DNA from 3 places in the Allorhizobium ampelinum S4 genome. Region 1 is predicted to be linked to each of the others. Evidence: predicted binding sites of a transcription regulator. Region 1 holds the regulator's gene; each other region holds the start of a gene.
The links. Region 1 encodes LexA, which represses DNA repair genes until DNA is damaged. Its sites were predicted from a motif close to TGTTCNNNNTGTGTTCNG; they were not measured.
Positions count from the first base shown of each region.

Region 2: AVI_RS04115 (MazG nucleotide pyrophosphohydrolase domain-containing protein) is a predicted target of LexA. The motif match lies at 1,722-1,739, and genes of this name have one in related genera.
Region 3: AVI_RS06820 (DNA polymerase IV) is a predicted target of LexA. The motif match lies at 2,022-2,039, and genes of this name have one in related genera.

Region 1 is NC_011989.1:2,110,487-2,116,486, reverse strand. Features, by position in the region: gene AVI_RS10080 (ComEC/Rec2 family competence protein) at 1-2,236, shown strand, start outside; gene lexA (transcriptional repressor LexA) at 2,217-2,936, opposite strand; gene AVI_RS10070 (pseudouridine-5'-phosphate glycosidase) at 3,327-4,250, opposite strand; gene AVI_RS10065 (carbohydrate kinase family protein) at 4,247-5,212, opposite strand; gene recA (recombinase RecA) at 5,459-6,000, shown strand, end outside.
Region 2 is NC_011989.1:873,799-879,798, forward strand. Features, by position in the region: gene AVI_RS04110 (D-alanyl-D-alanine carboxypeptidase) at 139-1,467, shown strand; gene AVI_RS04115 (MazG nucleotide pyrophosphohydrolase domain-containing protein) at 1,742-2,059, shown strand; gene AVI_RS04120 (HAD family hydrolase) at 2,136-2,900, opposite strand; gene AVI_RS04125 (HAD family hydrolase) at 3,065-3,718, opposite strand; gene AVI_RS04130 (bleomycin resistance protein) at 3,725-4,156, opposite strand; gene tldD (metalloprotease TldD) at 4,156-5,571, opposite strand; gene AVI_RS04140 (invasion associated locus B family protein) at 5,665-6,000, opposite strand, start outside.
Region 3 is NC_011989.1:1,455,380-1,461,379, reverse strand. Features, by position in the region: gene AVI_RS06840 (PleD family two-component system response regulator) at 1-178, opposite strand, end outside; gene AVI_RS06835 (response regulator) at 366-737, opposite strand; gene AVI_RS06830 (DUF3572 domain-containing protein) at 992-1,288, shown strand; gene AVI_RS06825 (hypothetical protein) at 1,288-1,935, shown strand; gene AVI_RS06820 (DNA polymerase IV) at 2,044-3,330, shown strand; gene AVI_RS06815 (L,D-transpeptidase family protein) at 3,579-4,814, shown strand; gene dnaE (DNA polymerase III subunit alpha) at 4,888-6,000, opposite strand, start outside.

The sequences.
Region 1 (6,000 bases):
CAAGCCATTTCTGCCGGGACCAGAGATAGCGCCACCGGATTTTTGGGAGCGTGCCGGAATCAAGCTGGATGAAACGACACAGGAATTGCGCAATGGCATTTCTGATCGTATCAGGGCCATCGTGCCGGGCGATGCGGGCGCGTTTGCCGTGGCGATTGTGACCGGCGAGCGGCGCGGCCTTTCGGAGGAGGCCAATAACGATCTTCGCGTTTCCGGCCTTGCCCATATCATCTCGATTTCCGGTCTGCATATGGCACTGGCCGGTGGGCTGTTCTTCGTGGGGATCCGGCGCCTCTTGAGCCTTGTCCCTGGCATGGCGGAGGCCCGCTCGATCAAGAAGACTGCCGCAGCAGGGGCGATAGCCACCACGACCGGCTATTTTCTCATTTCCGGCTACGACATTGCCGCCCAGCGCGCGTATCTGATGATGGTTATCATGCTGTCGGCGGCTTTCTTCGACCGACCTGTGCTCAGCCTGCGCAATGCCGCGCTGGCGGCTATCCTTGTGATTCTCCTCTCGCCGTCCCAGGTCATGGGACCGAGCCTGCAAATGTCCTTTGCAGCCACCTTTGCCCTGATCGCCGGATTCGACCTTTGGCGCCAACGCCCAAGAATGCCTCCCATCCTGCCGGCGATCCCGGCGCTGACAGTGCTGAAGCCGTTGATGACGCTGGTCAGCGGCATTCTGATGACCTCTGCACTTGGCGGTTTTTCCACAGCGATGTTTTCAGCGGCGCATTTCCACCGGGTCGGATTGCATGGGTTGGAGGCAAATCTCCTGGCGGCTCCCCTTATGTCGATGCTTGTCATGCCAGCGGCGATGATCGGCGTGCTGCTCATGCCGTTCGGTCTGGACCAATGGCCGATCCAGTTGATGGGGCTTGGCCTTGAGGGCGTATTGATGATTGCCAGCAAGGTCGCGAGCTGGGGTAATGGCTTCACCTTCGGCCGGTTCGAGTGGTGGTTTCTGCCGGTCTCGGCAACCGGCCTGCTGATACTGACCCTGATGAAGACGCGGCTGCGGCTGATTGGCGTGGCGATGATGCTGACGGCGTTTGGCTATGAGGCGATAAAAACCGATCCGCCACTGCCCGATCTCGCCATATCCGAAGATGGCCAACTGTTCGCTCTCTTTCGGACCGACGACCGCCATCTCTTGACCATCGCCACCAACAAGAAGCGTCCGCCGAGTTTCATTTTCAACCAATGGCGCTCAGTGCTCGACATTGCCGATCCGATTGCGCCTGAAATATTGCCCAAGCTGGCAGCTGTTGAGATCGAGACAGGCCAACAGGGCGCGGGGAAAGGCGAGGACAAGGCGCGGGAAACAACGCGGGCCGGAAAAACAAAGACGGGGGGCCAAAAAGTCAAGGGAAGAGAGCCAGTAGAGCCGCAACAGGCGATGGCGGAGATGACGACGGCAAAGGAGAAGGCCGATAAAAAACCTGATCTTTTCCATTGCCGCACCGATGCCTTTTGCCTCGCGAGGCTCAGCAATGGTTGGACCGTCAGCCTGGTGCAGAACCGCGACTACAACCAGGCCGCTTGCGCCCTGTCCGACCTGATCGTTTCGACTGAGGCCGGCCGTGATGCCGAATGTAAGGCGCCGATAGCATCCACTATTCCCTCAGAAAAAAACGAAACCACCGTTACCCGGGAGCCTGCGGAAGACGCGACTGGGGCGGACGTTGAAATTGAACGGATCATGGCCGATGGTGACATGCTGCCATCTGACAACAGCAGCCCGTCCGTTCGCTCCCAAACGATCAGCCGAACGCAAGCGGGAGACATTTCTGCAGCCAGTGTAACGACGGTACCGGGGAAGGGTGTTGCAGTGCCCACAGATAGCCAAGTGAAGGGCGGCGCCTCAAACTCAGACCAGAATTCCCCGTCCCTAATAGAAGCGGGCGAACCTCTCGCCTTCTTGCAAACCGAGAAGGCCGCTAACGCTGGACCGATGCTGTCACGTCCCCCGAAAGTCCTGACCCGTAACGATCTGCGACGGTTCGGTGCAATGGAGATCACGCTTGGTGATCCCGCCACCCGAACGCTGCATATCGTTACGGCATTTCAAAATCAGTATCGGCCCTGGACCCGCCATCGTTATTTCGACTGGCGCAGCAATCGCTATGATCGACCGAATGGTACGGCCCACGCCAATGTTCCATCTGCTGCCAGCGACGACGTCCAGTCAGGCGCTGGAGATGTCAGTGAGCTTAGTGATAGCGACGAATAAGACCGACAAGCTTGCCCTGGATTTTTACCCGGTCCGGTCCGAAAATCCGGGTCTCATAGGCCGGATTGGCAGCTTCCAGCGCGATGGACGCCCCACGGCGGCGGAAGCGTTTCAACGTGGCTTCCTCATCGTCTACCAGAGCAACGACGATATCGCCCGGATTGGCGGTGGTGGCGTTGCGGATGATCACCGTGTCGCCATCGAGAATGCCAGCTTCGATCATCGAATCGCCTTTGACCTCAAGGGCGTAATGTTCGCCGCTGCCCAGCATTTCCATCGGCACGGAAATGTCATGGGTGTTGTTCTGGATAGCGGAGATCGGCACGCCTGCCGCGATACGGCCCATGACAGGTATGGATGAGGAATTGCGTACTTCCTCGACCTGTTTGGCCGGAGCGGATGGAACTGCCTGCAACTTGCCTCGGCTGCCTTCAATGACGGATGGCGAAAATCCTGTACGTCGGGGCGGTATGCTGGAGGTCATGGCCTCTGGCAGCTTGATAACTTCCAGCGCTCGTGCACGGTTTGGCAAGCGACGGATGAAACCGCGCTCTTCCAAAGCGGTGATCAGCCGGTGAATGCCGGATTTTGAGGCGAGGTCCAGGGCATCCTTCATCTCATCGAAGGAGGGCGGCACCCCAGACTCCTTCATGCGCTCGTGTATAAACAGCAAAAGTTCCTGTTGCTTGCGAGTCAGCATTGGGACCTACCCTTTGAATTATGAAACAAATACAGAACATACGCTATCTGTTCCAGTTGTGTTCCGCAAGTCCTTCTTGCAAATTTCCTTCGATGACGCGGCGAGAGACGGCGTTGAAGAGGAGACGAACGAGAAGCATCCTTTAAATACGGGAGGCTGAGAGGCTCCTATAGAAACAGAAAGCCTTTGCTTTATTGTCCTGACGACTGTCGGTTGGGAATGGGCAGAAAGATAGAGAAAATCGATACTATCGAAGACGTGAAATTGCGGAATGAAAGTTGGTAGCAAGTTGTTTCAGTGCGGATGGCCAACGATAAATCGACAACAATAATCTGCCGCAGTGTCTGATCGGGGACATTATCACCCCCGATCCATTTTGATATCAGTGGCTTACAGCATCGCGACGGCAATTTCCGCGGCAAGACGCGCGTTGTTTTCCACCAACGCGATATTGGTGGTCAGGCTGCGGCCGTCGGTGAGGTGATAGATTGCGTCGAGCAGGAAAGGCGTGACGGCTTTGCCAGTGATTTCCTCGCGTTCAGCCGCGGCCAGCGCCCGGCCAATATAGATTTCCATCTCCTCGCGCGCGATTTCCTCTGCTTCCGGCACGGGATTGGCGATCAACATGCCGCCATCAATGCCCAATTGGTCGCGTACCTTCTGGAAATTGGCAATTGCTGCGGGGCTTTCCAGTTTAAGTGGGCTTTTCAAGCCCGATTCCCGCGACCAGAAGGCTGGAAATTCGTCGCTGTCGTAAGTCACGACAGGTACGCCACGGGTTTCCAGGACTTCCAATGTCTTGGGAATATCAAGAATAGCTTTTGCTCCGGCGCAGACGACGATGACAGGGGTGCGGGCCAGTTCTTCCAGGTCCGCTGAAATGTCAAAGCTTTCTTCTGCGCCACGATGCACGCCGCCGATGCCGCCGGTGGCAAAAACCGAGATATTGGCGCGGGCGGCAGCGATCATCGTCGCGGCTACCGTGGTAGCGCCGGTGCGGCGTTCGGCAATGGCGTAGGCGAGATCGGCACGAGAGACCTTCAGGACATCAGTCATTTGCGCCAGTTTTTGCAACTGATCTTCTTCCAGCCCGATATGCAAAACGCCTTCAATCACGGCGATGGTCGCCGGGACCGCACCACCGTCGCGAATGATTGCCTCCACGCTTTGCGCCATCTCGACATTTTTCGGATAGGGCATGCCATGGGTGATAATGGTGGATTCCAGCGCGACAATAGGCGCATTGCGCGTCTTGGCCGCAGCCACTTCGCGGGCGTATACGATGGGCAGGAGCGGAGAAATCGAACGGGTCATGATCGGGAACTCGTTTGGCGGGGAAGGGCGCGCGGCTCGCCAACAAGGTCAAGGCGCGCGGCGAGGCGATCTGCGGTGAGGTCCTCGTCTGTTGCCCTGTCAGATAGCAGGGTCAGGCCAGCCAAAGCAACACCGTGGCGCAGCGCCAGCGGCAAGGAACTGTCATTCACTCTTTGCGAAAGCACCCCCGCACAAAGCGAATCGCCAGCTCCGGTCACATCGGCCAGTGCGTCCAGTGGCGGCGGGGTCAAGGCATAGTCACCGCTTGGATCAAAGGCAACGACCGGTCCCGCACCATTGGTGACAACGCCGCCATGGAGGCCTTTGGCGCGAAGCAGATCCGGCCAATCAGAAGGGGCATCCGGTTTTGTTCCCGCCAGAACCGCTGCTTCAGCGCTGTTGAGAAACAGCATATCGAACCTATCGAGGCAGTCGGCGTATCGCACCACCTTGGCCGGTGAAATGCCGATCCCGGCCAGAGGCTTGGCAAGCTCACGCGCCATGGCCGCAATCGCCTCCAGCGTCTCTTGCGGCAGGTTGGCATCAACCAGCAAAACGCGTGTGGCTTCGAAAGATTCGCGAACGGCGCGTACTTTCAGCCGGCGTGGCGAGAACAAGCGGTAGAGCTCCATATCGGCCAAGCCGATCACCAGATTGCCGTCTTTTTCCAAAATAGCAGTGTAGCTTGGGGTGCTCCGATCCAAAAAGGTGAAGGGCCGGTCGTCGACGCCAGCCGCTTCGGCGGCGACCGCCACCCGTTGGCCAAGCGCATCGCCGCCGCGGGGGCTGATCATAGCAACATTCAATCCAAGTCGTGCCAGGGCGCGCGCCGCGTTGAAGCCACCGCCGCCCGGTTCTTCCAACCATCGCCCCGGATTGCTGGCGCCAGCAATGGTTTCCGCATCGATGCGTCCGCGCCGATCGATATGCGCGCCGCCCAGAACGAGAATGTCGAGACTCATACCTGCCAGCCTCCTGGAAACAGTGGAAATTCGAATCGCGAAGGCGTCATTCCGAAGGGTACGATGGGCTGAAAACCAACTTCTCTTAACGGCCAATGCCATGGAAACATTAAGAGAACACCCGTCAGATTAAAAAATAAACACAAAGACTTGGGCAAGACTTGCAAGAACGGAACAAACCATGTACATAGTTCGTGTCTGCTGTTTCGTTGCCTACGCGGCTTCAATAACCTAAAGGTGGTTCAAATGTCACAAAATTCTTTGCGGCTCGTAGAGGACAAAACGGTGGATAAAAGCAAGGCATTGGAAGCGGCCCTGTCGCAGATCGAGCGATCGTTCGGCAAGGGCTCGATCATGAAGCTCGGCGCGAACGAGAAAATCGTGGAGGTTGAAACCGTATCGACAGGCTCTCTCAGCCTCGATATCGCGCTCGGCATTGGTGGTCTTCCCAAAGGCCGTATCATTGAAATTTATGGACCGGAAAGCTCCGGTAAAACCACGCTTGCGCTGCAAACCATTGCCGAAGCCCAGAAAAAGGGCGGTGTTTGCGCCTTTGTCGATGCCGAGCATGCGCTGGATCCGGTTTATGCCCGCAAACTGGGTGTTGATCTCCAGAATTTGCTGATCTCACAGCCAGATACCGGTGAACAGGCACTGGAAATCACCGATACGCTGGTGCGTTCGGGGGCGATCGATGTGCTGGTGATCGACTCGGTTGCGGCCTTGACACCGAAAGCTGAAATCGAAGGCGAAATGGGCGATAGCCTGCCGGGCATGCAGGCGCGGTT
Region 2 (6,000 bases), 1.2 Mb from region 1:
TTGCACAATTTCCTGCCCCATTTTGGGTCTAATGCCAGCACGTCCTCGTGCCGGTTCCGTGAAGTGTTCGAGGTCGTTTTCGTGAATTTGCCGATGAATTTGCCCAAGTATTTGCAGTGTAACCAGTCTGGAGGCCGAATGAGCAGGACCCTGATCGCGCTATCGTTGTTTGTGTCGATCAGCATGATGGCCAGCCCGGTTCTTGCAGGCAGCGCCCAGCTTCTGCTGGATGCGCGCACCGGTCGGGTGATCGCCTCGGAAAATGCGGATATGCCCAACCATCCGGCATCGCTGACCAAGATGATGACCATCTATATGGTTTTCGATGCGATTCGCCGTGGCACGTTGAGCTGGGATAGCCCCGTGCCCTTTTCCAAATACGCCTCATCACGTCCGCCCACCAAGCTTCGCCTCAAGCCGGGTGAAGAAATTACCGTACGCGAGGCGGTGCTGGGCATGGTGACCCTGTCGGCTAATGATGCCGCCGCCGCAATGGCCGAAAAGCTCGGCGGGACGGAAGAGAATTTCGCGGCGATGATGACCGCCAAGGCGCGCCAGCTCGGCATGCCCAATACCACATTCGTCAATGCCTCCGGCCTTCCAGACGATCGGCAGATCACCACCGCCCGCGACATGTCCACCCTCGGCGTAGCACTGCTGCGCGACTTTCCCCGCGATTACGCGCTGTTTTCCACCCGCAGCTTTGCCTTTCGTGGCCGCACCATCAATGGCCATAACAATCTCATGTACCGCTACAAGGGCATGGACGGCATCAAGACCGGTTACACCAACGCATCCGGCTATAATCTGGTCAGCGCCGTGGCCGATGGCAAGCGCCGGGTGATCGGCGTGATCATGGGCGGCCGTAGCGGCGCCAGCCGTGACAATCTGATGGCGCAGCTGATCACCAAGAATATCGGTAAGGCATCCGACGGCAATTCGCTGATCGCCAGCGCTGCTCCGACCGCTCCTATTGTCATTGCCCAGACCACTGGCAGCATTCCCTTGCCGCTCGACCGCAGCGCCCCAATCGACCGCAGAGAGGTTGCTTCTCAGGTCGCCTCCGTCAGCGCGCAGGCCGATGCGCCGGTTCTCGGCTCCCGCTTTGGCAATGCTTATGCCGGTGGTGGCGCCAACAACGCTGCCGCAGCCACGGAAGCCCTGATTGCGGGCGCCCATCCGCGTCCCCTGAAGCCCATTCCGCTGCATCGCGACGGAACCTGGCAAATCCAGATTGCGGCTGCCGCCAGCGCCGAAGAAGCCATGAGCCTGCTGCAAATGGTCCGCGACAAGATCGGTGGGCCGCTGGCCGACCGCGATATCTATACCGAAGCCGTCACCCGCAATGGCGCCACCGTGTACCGCGCCCGCTTCACCGGCTTTCCCAACAAGGACGATGCTCAAAGCGCCTGTGAGCGGCTGGTGAAAAGCAGCTATGATTGCGTGCTGATGCCAGCGCGAGGCTAAGCCTTTCCGGCGAACCTGCTCTGATCTCCTATCCATATCCTTCGTGCCGTCTATCTCATCGATAGGCGGCACTCTCGTTTTCTAGCCAATGGATAGTTTTCGCTTCTTTTTCCATCAGCATTTTCGATGCCTCGCTATAAGACGAAGAGCGCCCAAATTTCCGTTGGATGGCGGTGCACATCCTGGGCTGTTCAATCTTTCTTGCCGCGTTGGTTTTCAGTCTCGACAATCTCGCGGAATCGCGCGATAAAGTCAAGAACAAATGGAGAACGATATGCTGTCTGATCTGATGGAGCGTTTTGAAAAGGCGTCGGCTACCTATGCAGCGGCCAATGGTGTCGAGCGGGACGAGACCTGGTTCCTGCTGAAATTACTGGAGGAAGCGGGGGAGCTGGTTCAAGCGGCAAACCGCGTCAGCGGTCGCGGTCGCCAAAAGGGCATGAGCGAAGACGAAATGCGCCAACTGCTCGCCGATGAAACGGCCGATCTTTTCGGGCATGTTCTGCTTTTTGCCCGTCATCACCGGCTCGATCTGGAAAGCGCGATCCGGCGGAAGTGGCGGTTCGATCCCAAGGTTGCGGCAGCGGAATGAAAATCCGCCCCGCGCCTTACGTTGCCAGTTGCGAAGATCTCAAAGGTTCAATGTATTTGAGACCTTAGCCTTGGTATCAGAGTCTGCGAAGCGTAAAGGGCGCACCGAAGAAATGTAGCCACATGCGCTCCAGGATATAGCCATGCGCCACCACGGGCGCCGTGGCGAAATCATAGAGCCTTGCATAGCTATCGGGTGAAACGGCTGTGACCAGATCGTTGCGAACCGCGAAAATTGCACCATAGGAAAACGTCCCGAGCAAATGCTTTTCGGCTTCGTCGGCAATGTGGTCCATGCGGCAGCGACGCAACATGTGCGCGGCGATATTGATGTAAGCTTCCATACCGCCGTTCAGCAGGCGGTAGACCGTGCCCATGCCCAATGCGCCATTGTCGATAAAGTCGACCGGACCCCAGGTGTAAAGCGAGAAATATTCCTCTCGGACCCGCGGACCACCCCGCAGCTTCGGGCGATACGCATCCAGAAATTTCTGCGGCGGTACATTTTTCTCTTCGACCCATGCCCAGGAGAGCGTCTGGATTTTCTCCCAGTCGGTCCAATTGTTCAGCAATTGCAGGAAGTCAGGACTGTGCGTGAAGGGGTCACCCTGAGCAAAGACCGTAAAATCGTGATTGCGCTGGCGCTGACCCATCATGTGATGGAGGTAGGTCTCAGATTCCCGCCCAACATTGGGACGTGCAATGATATGATTGGCACGCTCAAGCACCTGCGGCGATGTGATCTCCTCGCCCTTGTTATAGATGAAAATCTCGAAATTGCTGGGGACCTGCGCGATCCATTCCAACTCTTCCGCATAACGGGCAATGACGAGTGTGTGCACCTGTGAACTCCTGGCAAGATACGGACGCAGTTTGCACCGCGCGATAACCCGATGGCATGCCGTAGGTCTAAGGCCAGAAGCTTGTCTGTGGCTTGAAGCTTATGCGGAGTATCTGAAGTGCGAAACGCTACCAAACTTATAGTATTTGGCGTTCCGAAAGCGCGTTATGCAAAAAAGCCGCAGCATTGGTGCAGATCATCGATGACCAATGTTGCCAGCGCCCGAATTTCATCGGTCGGTGCCAGGAGATCGGGTACCATCACCGCCATCATACCCGCCGAGGCTGCCGAGCGAATGCCATTGTGGGAATCTTCCAATGCCAGACAATCGCCGGGTGCAATGCCAAGCCGCTCGGCAGCGGTCAGATAAGGGTCCGGCGCAGGCTTGCCCCTGGCGTAGTCGCCTAAAGCAATGACGTGATCGAACCGCTCTCGAATGCCAAAGCCGGCCAGATGGTGTTGCACTTGAGAATGTGCGGAAGATGTGCAGATAGCCCGTGGAATGGCCTTGGCATCCAGCATATCGAGCAGGGCCACGACACCCGCCTTTAGTTTCAGTTCCAGGGCGGTCAACCGATCAAAATGGTCCACCCAGACTGCCCGAAAGGCTTCGGCGTCGAAATCCGGCCCATAATGGTCCTTCAATAAATGCACGATCCCGTCCCAGGGTCGGCCCAGCATGCCTTCATAAACCGATGGCCCGACAAGCAGCCCCGCTTGCACCCCTGCCGAAATCACCGATTTCCGATAGAGAATTTCGCTGTCGAGGATGAGACCATCCATGTCGAAAATAACGGCTTTGGGGGTGCGGGGCAGCATGTGTCGCTATAGGTCCAATGAGAGTTCGCGCTCGCCGAGGTCCTGGCAAAAGCGCAGCAGATAACCGTCTGGATCGGCAACGACGAATTGCCGGTTGCCGACCTCGGTCATATCTTTGCGGTACCATTTGTCTTCAAGCGGCAGATAAAGGGCAATGGCTGCCTTTTCAAGACGATCAAGGATGGCTTGCACATCATCGACGCAGATCTGCACGTTCAGGCCGCGTCCGAACGGTCGCTCCAACGGCGCGTCATCAATCTCGAATGTCCGGCCAAGCCCGATCTGATCGATCATCAACTGCGCGTCACCGAGTTCAAGGAAGCTGAACCCTTCTTCCGGCCGCTCGTAACGCACGGAAAAGCCAAGCAGCCGAGTGTAAAAATCCCGGCTCTTGCGCCAGTCCGTGACTGCAAATTCAGGAACCAGGGCATTCCCCATTACGCCCGCGTACCACCCACCGTGATCTGGTCCATCCGCAGATGCGGCTGGCCAACGCCGACCGGGACCCACTGTCCAGCCTTGCCGCAATTGCCGATGCCGGTATCGAGTTTCATGTCGTTGCCGATCATCGATACCCGCTTCATCGCGTCCGGCCCGTTGCCGATCAGCATGGCGCCCTTGACTGGTGCTCCGATCTTGCCATCCTCGATCATATAGGCTTCGGTGCAGCCGAACACGAATTTGCCCGAGGTGATATCCACCTGGCCACCACCGAAAGACACGGCATAGATGCCCTTCTTGACCGAGGCGATGATTTCTTCCGGGCTCTTATCGCCAGACAGCATGTAGGTATTGGTCATGCGGGGCATCGGCTGGTGGGCATAGCCCTGGCGGCGGCCATTGCCGGTTGGTGTCATGCCCATCAGCCGGGCATTCTGGCGATCCTGCATATAGCCGACCAGCCGACCATTTTCGATCAGCACGTTATAGGCGGAAGGCGTGCCTTCGTCATCGACAGTGATCGAGCCGCGCCGGTTATTGATCGTGCCATCATCAACCACGGTCACGCCAGGTGCGGCAACCATTTCGCCCAGCAATCCGGCAAAGGCCGAGGTTTTCTTGCGATTGAAATCGCCTTCCAGCCCGTGGCCGACGGCTTCGTGCAGCATCACGCCCGGCCAGCCATTGCCCAGCACAACGTCCATGCTGCCAGCCGGGGCCTCAATGGCCTCCAGATTGACCAGCGCCTGACGCAGCGCGTCATCGGCGCCCGCTTTCCAGCTCTCGTCGCTGAGGAAGTCGGCGAAGGACATCCGTCCGCCTGTGCCGAAGGAGCCGGATTCCTGCCGCTCGCCCTGGCCGGTGATGACCGAGATATTCATGCGCGTCATCGGGCGCACATCGCGGACGCGGTGGCCATCGGCGCGCAGGATTTCCACCACCTGCCAGCTGGCGGCAATCGAGGCGGAGACCTGTCGTACCTTCGGGTCTTTGGCGCGCAGATAGGCATCGATTTCCGAAAGAAGCGCTACTTTTTCCTCGAATGTCGGGCTACCGATCGGGTTTTCGTCGCCATAAAGCCGGACATTGGTGCGCTGTGGGGCGCTGGCATAGGAGCCGCTATAGCCATAGGTAACGGCCTTGACCGCATCGGCGGCGCGATTGAGTGCCGATAGCGACAATTCACCGGAATGGGCGTAGCCCACCGCTTCCCCGGCCACTGAGCGCAGACCAAACCCCTGGTCGGTGTTGAAACTGCCGCCTTTCAGGCGGCCATTGTCGAAGGAAAGTGATTCGGCCTGGGCATGTTCAATATACAATTCGCCGTCATCCGATCCCTCCAGCGCCGAGGCGACGGCTTTTGACAGGCTGCGCTCGTCACAATCGAACAGGCTGATGAGGTCGGTGGTCATCGGGATCTCCTTGGCTTGTGGTTCCCATTTCATCGGCCCCATGTAATTGCACCTGACCGATGGGGCAAGGGCCGATGCCAGACCGCTCCGTGCTCAGGGTAGGGCGTCGTAGCCTTCGCCAAAGCCGTTAAGCTCGACGGGAATGCCGACCCGGTCCTGATCAGAGGATTCGCGCACGGCAAACACGGCGCTTTTGCCAGAGCGCAGCACTTTCATCAATTGATCGTCTATTTCCACTTCCACATAGCAGCCCTCGGCAAAGCAGCGGGTGAAGAAAGCCCGCCCGACATTGTTATTATCGACGTAAAGCTCCATGCCGTCCTTCAACAGCACGCCAAGCGGCGCCAGAATGCGCAGGATGCGAGCCTTGCGGTCGGCGGTCTTCAGCACCACCACGGACAGTCCCACTTCGGGGCGGTCCTCGGCAAT
Region 3 (6,000 bases), 660 kb from region 1:
CAATGCCTGGCATCATGACATCAAGAAGGACGACGTCCACCTGGGTGCGGTCGCAGATATCCAGCGCCTTCAACCCGTCTTCCGCCGTCAATACCTCGAAATATTCCGCCAGCAGCCGCGCTTCCAACAGCTTCACATTGGCAGGAACATCATCAACAACCAGAATACGGGCTGTCATCAGCCATCACCCCTTGAAGCATGCCTGGCGCACTCGCGCGACCGGCTCTGCATGAACATTGCGCCACCCCGACAGACTGGCACTTCAGATAGAATTCATAACTTCCAGAGCGCCGCGGTCCATCAGGCATTTGACCAGATCTCACGGCGATCGCCTATGGGTTTGAGAACCCCGCGCTGCCTGCGCCTCAGGCGTCGCCCAGATAGGTCTTGATCGTTTCCAGGAATTTTGGCACGGAAATCGGCTTCGACACATAGGCCTCGCACCCACCCTGGCGAATACGTTCCTCATCGCCCTTCATGGCAAAGGCAGTCACCGCGATCACGGGAATAACGTGCAGCTCGCTATCCTGCTTCAGCCATTTGGTCACTTCCAGGCCGGAAACTTCCGGTAGCTGTATGTCCATCAGGATCAGATCGGGATGATGTTTGCGGGCCAATTCCAGCGCTTCCATGCCGTTACGGGTCTGGATGGTCGCATAGCCCGACGCTTCGATCAGATCACGAAACAGTTTCATGTTCAGCTCGTTATCTTCAACGATCATCACCTTTTTCGGCATTTTCAATCCTTGCTTTCCCGCCCTCCATGGTGGATGACAGGCGTAACAGACATAAAGATTCATTCTTTTGTGAAATAGAATTTAGCGCGATTTGGTTGAGAAATAGGTAATTCCCCGGCACATTGCGACACAAGTCAGTCAAGACAATTTAACCGTGATAAACCGAAAATAACAACCGGTTTAAGCGAGTTGGCCGGATAGAACGAACTGCCGGACGAAACAAACTGAAATGGGCATAGACTGTGCGAGACAAAGTGACGATCAAGACGGTTTCAGCAGAGCACGCCGAACAAACGGCGATTGCCGTACTGGGTTGGCTAGCGAGTGAGCCGGACATGCTGGGACGGTTTCTGTCCCTGACCGGCCTGGAGCCTCAGCAATTGCGCCTGGCCGTCAATGACCCGGAATTTCTGGCCGGACTTCTGGAGTTTCTCATGCAGCATGAACCGACCTTGCTGGAATTCTGCTCCGCCACCCAGACCCGCCCGGAAGATGTGATTGCAGCCTATCACGTCTATGTTCGGCCTGCACTTGATTCCGGTGAAATCTGATGGGCGAGATTGTCGACTTCAACCACGTTCAATTGGCGGACCGGCCATTGCTGATCAGTGACGTCGACGACGTCGTGCTGGAATTCCTGGTACCCTTCGAGGCCTATCTCGACAGCCTGGGCCATCGTCTCTTGCCGAAATCCTTTCGACTGCATGGCAATATCGTGTCAGCCAAGGATCAGCTTGCGCTGGAAGATCAGATTGTCACGGATCTCCTGCTGACGTTTTTCGAAAAGCAGGAAGAATGGCAGACGCCGTTTGGCGATGCCGTGGCCGTGCTGCAACGGATCGGCAAGATTGCCGATATTGTGTTTCTGACCGCCATGCCCCCCGCCTTTACCGCCCAGCGGCGCCGTCTGCTGGACCGGCTGGGGCTGGATTTCCCCCTCCTGGCCACGGAAAGCCCAAAGGGACCAGTTGTGAAAGCCCTGCATGGTGACAGGCCCCTGCCCTTCGCCTTCATGGATGACATGGCCCATAATCTCCATTCCGTGGGAGAGCATGCACCGGACTGTCTACTGGTGCAGATCGGGCCTCAGTCTGAAATTCATCGCCACGCGCCGCCGCCCGGCCCCCATGTATTGCGTGCCGACGATTGGCACGATGCCAGCGAGCGAGTTCTCCGCCATTTCCAGGCGCGGGTCTGATCCGCTTCCGTCTTTTACTTTTTCAGGCCATGGAGATTAGCAAGGGTTCCCCTTGCAGGCACTGAAAACCCGGCTTATGGTGGCGATGTTCAACATATGTTCTCGCCCATGTCTGCTGCGCCGCCCCTCCATTCCGGCTTTTGTCGTGATTGCCTTTCCCTACAGGCGGAAGGCAAGCGGAGATGCACGGCTTGCGGCAGCCCTCGCCTCGTCTATCACCCGGAACTGTTTAAGCTGACATTGGCCCATATCGATTGCGACGCCTTTTATGCCTCTGTTGAAAAGCGCGACAATCCAGACCTGATCGACAAGCCATTGATCATTGGCGGTGGTAAGCGCGGTGTGGTTTCCACCGCCTGTTACGTGGCCCGCATCCATGGTGTGCGCTCGGCCATGCCGATGTTCAAGGCGTTGGAAGCTTGCCCTGACGCCGTAGTCATTCCACCGAATATGGAAAAATATTCCCGCGTCGGTCGGCAGGTCCGGGCAATGATGGAGGAGTTGACCCCTCTGGTGCAACCCCTGTCCATTGATGAGGCCTTTCTGGAATTGAAAGGGACTGAGGCCCTGCATCACGCGCCACCCGCGCTTGTGCTGGCACGGCTTGCCCGGCGTATTGAAAGCGAGATCGGCATCACCGTTTCTGTTGGTCTATCCTATTGTAAATTTCTGGCGAAAGTGGCGTCCGACCTGCAAAAACCGCGGGGATTTTCGGTCGTCGGCGAGGCCGAAGCGCTGGACTTTCTGGCGCCCCGCCCTGTCACCACGATCTGGGGCGTCGGCAAGGCCTTCGCCAGCACCTTGGAAAAAGACGGCATCCGCACCATCGGACAATTGCAAACCATGGAGGAAAGCGACCTGATCCGCCGCTATGGCAGCATGGGCCAACGACTGGCACGGCTATCGAAAGGCATAGACGACCGGGACGTCCATACCAATGACCCGGCCAAAAGCGTCTCCGCCGAAACCACGTTCTTTGACGATATTTCCCGCCGGGAAGACCTTGTCCCCCATCTGCGCAAGCTCTCGGAGAAAGTCGCCTGGCGCTTGAAAAAGCAGGAACTGGCTGGACACACCGTTATCTTGAAGCTGAAGAGCGCCGATTTCAAATTACGCACCCGCAACCGGCGCTTGGACGATCCCACTCAACTTGCCGACCGGATCTTTCGCACGGGCCTGCAAATGCTGGAAAAGGAAGCCGATGGCACGAAATTTCGGCTAATCGGTATCGGCATCAGCGATTTTGCCGACCCAAGCCTGGCCGACCCCCCGGATCTGGTCGATCCGGATGCCGCCCGCCGCGCCAAGGCGGAAGCCGCCATGGACCAATTGCGGATGAAATTCGGCAAGGGCATGGTCGAAACCGGCTTCACCTTCGACAGCAATAAAAAATAGCCACTATCAAAGCGCCGTTGTCAAAGCATTGCCCGTCAACTTTGTGTGAGCGGCCATGCCGGGTAAGCAATCGTTAAAGATCGACGTTTATTTTAGGATTCAGCCTGCACGCGGCTGCATCCTTTGTGCATTTTATAAAACGCACGGCGGTATAGGCGTTTAACAACTGATTTCTCGGCACATCGTTGCTCACATGATCAGGCGACCTTTTGAAGGCCCAGTTTTCCCGGTTTACAGATGAGGGCACCATGACGGTCCGCACCATGTTTCGTTCGATGTTCCTGTCCGCTTCCCTGCTCGCGTTGAGCGCAGGCCTGTCGCAGGCCTCCGCCAGAGACGGCAGCGCATTGCAAATCATCGTGTCGAAACAGACGCAATCTCTCACGGTCTATGATGGAGACCGGATCATCGCCTCTTCGAAGGTTTCTACTGGTAAGGAAGGTCATACGACGCCGTCTGGAATCTTCTCGATCATCCAAAAGACGAAATATCACGAATCCAACCTTTATTCGAATGCGCCCATGCCCTGGATGCAACGAATCACTTGGTCTGGCGTTGCCTTGCATGAATCGAACAGCGTACCAAACCGGCCAGCCTCGCATGGCTGCGTGCGCCTGCCCGGCCAATTTGCGCGTGAGCTCTACGGCATGACCCGGCTGGGTGCGCATGTGCTGATCAGCGATGCTCCGGTCGCACCGGCTCCCATTGAACACCCGTTCCTGTTCACCCCGACGCAACAACAGCAAGGCCCGCAAATCCTGTCCGACGCCCGCCTGCGCGGTACGGACGGCACCAGCGGTACAGAACCGGTGGAAGTGGCGATGGCCGATCTGCCCCGCCCCAAACCCCCGTCCGTAATTGCCGGACAACCACCTTTGAGCCTGTTGATCACGTTTCGGGGTGAAACCGAAACCATCCATGACGCCCAACTTCTGTTGCAGGACATGGGGTTTGAGACGGGCGGCCATGACGGTCATGCCGGCCCCCTGACCCGCACGGCCATCCAGGGCTTCAAACGGTGGAAAGGTCTGCCCCTGAAGGGTCCGCTGATTACGCCGACGTTCCTGAGCGCTCTCTATAAAACTGCTGGCAAGCCGATACCACCCGTTGGCCAAATCTATGCACGCCAGGCATTCAAGCCGGTCTTCGATGCGCCTATTGTCATCGACCAGCCGGAAAAACCACTCGGCACCCATTTTTTCGCAGCGAACCTGGAGAGTGCCGGTGGGAAGGCTCATTGGCAGGTGACCAGCCTTGAGCAAACTTCCACGGTCTCAAATTCGTCGATTGTCACCATTGGCAAGATGCAGCCAAACGTCCCCAATGGGTTGGATACGGTTTTCAATCGGATTCACGTCCCCGCCGACATCCGCGAGCGTATTGAAATGACCATGACGACAGGAACCGTGATGACGATTACCGACCACGGACTAAGCCCGGATACGGTTGACGGCACGGACTTCATCACCAACCTGCCGGGATAACGGCAATACCGAAATAATCCATGTGGCCTGCGCCCGTGCAGCAGTTTTGCGACAGCGACGCCACAAAGAGTGCCTATACCAATTCAACATCCACCACACCCGGCGCGGACCGCATGGCCGCGGCGATTTCCGGGGTGATACGGAACCGTTGATTGAGTTCGACTTCAATTTCGCGGCGTCCATCCTCCTTGATCACCACGAACGAGACCAGTCCATCACCCTTGGTATTGAGATGGGCGGCGAGCGCCCGCAAGGGACTGGAATCGCGCAGATAGACACGCAACGTCTTTTGCATCTGCAAGGATTTTTCTTCCAAAGACTGCGCCGTCTGGATACGAAGACCAATGCCTTCCGGCCGTTCTTCTGCGGCAACCGTGATCACCAGTGACTTGCCCGATTCGAGCAGGTCGCGATACTGGTTCAAGCCTTCCGAAAACAGCACAGCCTCGAACTGGCCAGTGGCATCCGAAAAGGTCACGATGCCCATTTTGTTTCCGGTTCGCGTCTTGCGCTCCTGCTTTGAAATCACCGTCCCGGCCAGCCGACCCGCCGTCGCGCCTTGACGCACCGCGCCGGAAAAATCGACGAAATTCTGCACGCGCATCTTTTCCAGCAGCGGTTTATAGGTGTCGAGCGGATGGGCCGAGAGATAAAAGCCCAGAACCTGAAACTCCCGCATCAACTTTTCGGATGGCAGCCAGGGTGTATAGGTCGGAAAGGAAATCCGCTCCGGCCCTGTGGCGCCGCCAGAGCCGAACATGTCCGACTGGCCGCTGACGGCATTTTCCTGGGCGCGTTGCGCATAGCCGATAATCCGGTCCATGCCAGCCAGCAATTCAGGACGGTCGCGGCCAAAACAATCGAAGGCACCGGCAAAAATCAGGCTTTCAAATACCCGGCGATTGATCTGCTTCGGGTCGATCCGTAGACAAAAATCCTCGAGATCGGCAAAGGGCGTATCGCCGCGGACCGTTACGATATGCTCGACGGCTGCATCGCCGACGCCCTTCAAGGCAGCCAGCGAATAGTAAATCCTGTTCGGCCCCGTCTGGAAGTGCCGGAAAGAAGTCTGAACCGACGGTGGCACGACCTCAATACCGAGACGCCCGGCATCCTGGCGGAAATCCACCAGTTTTTCGGTATTGGCCATATCGAGTGTCATCGACGCTGCCAGAAACTCCACCGG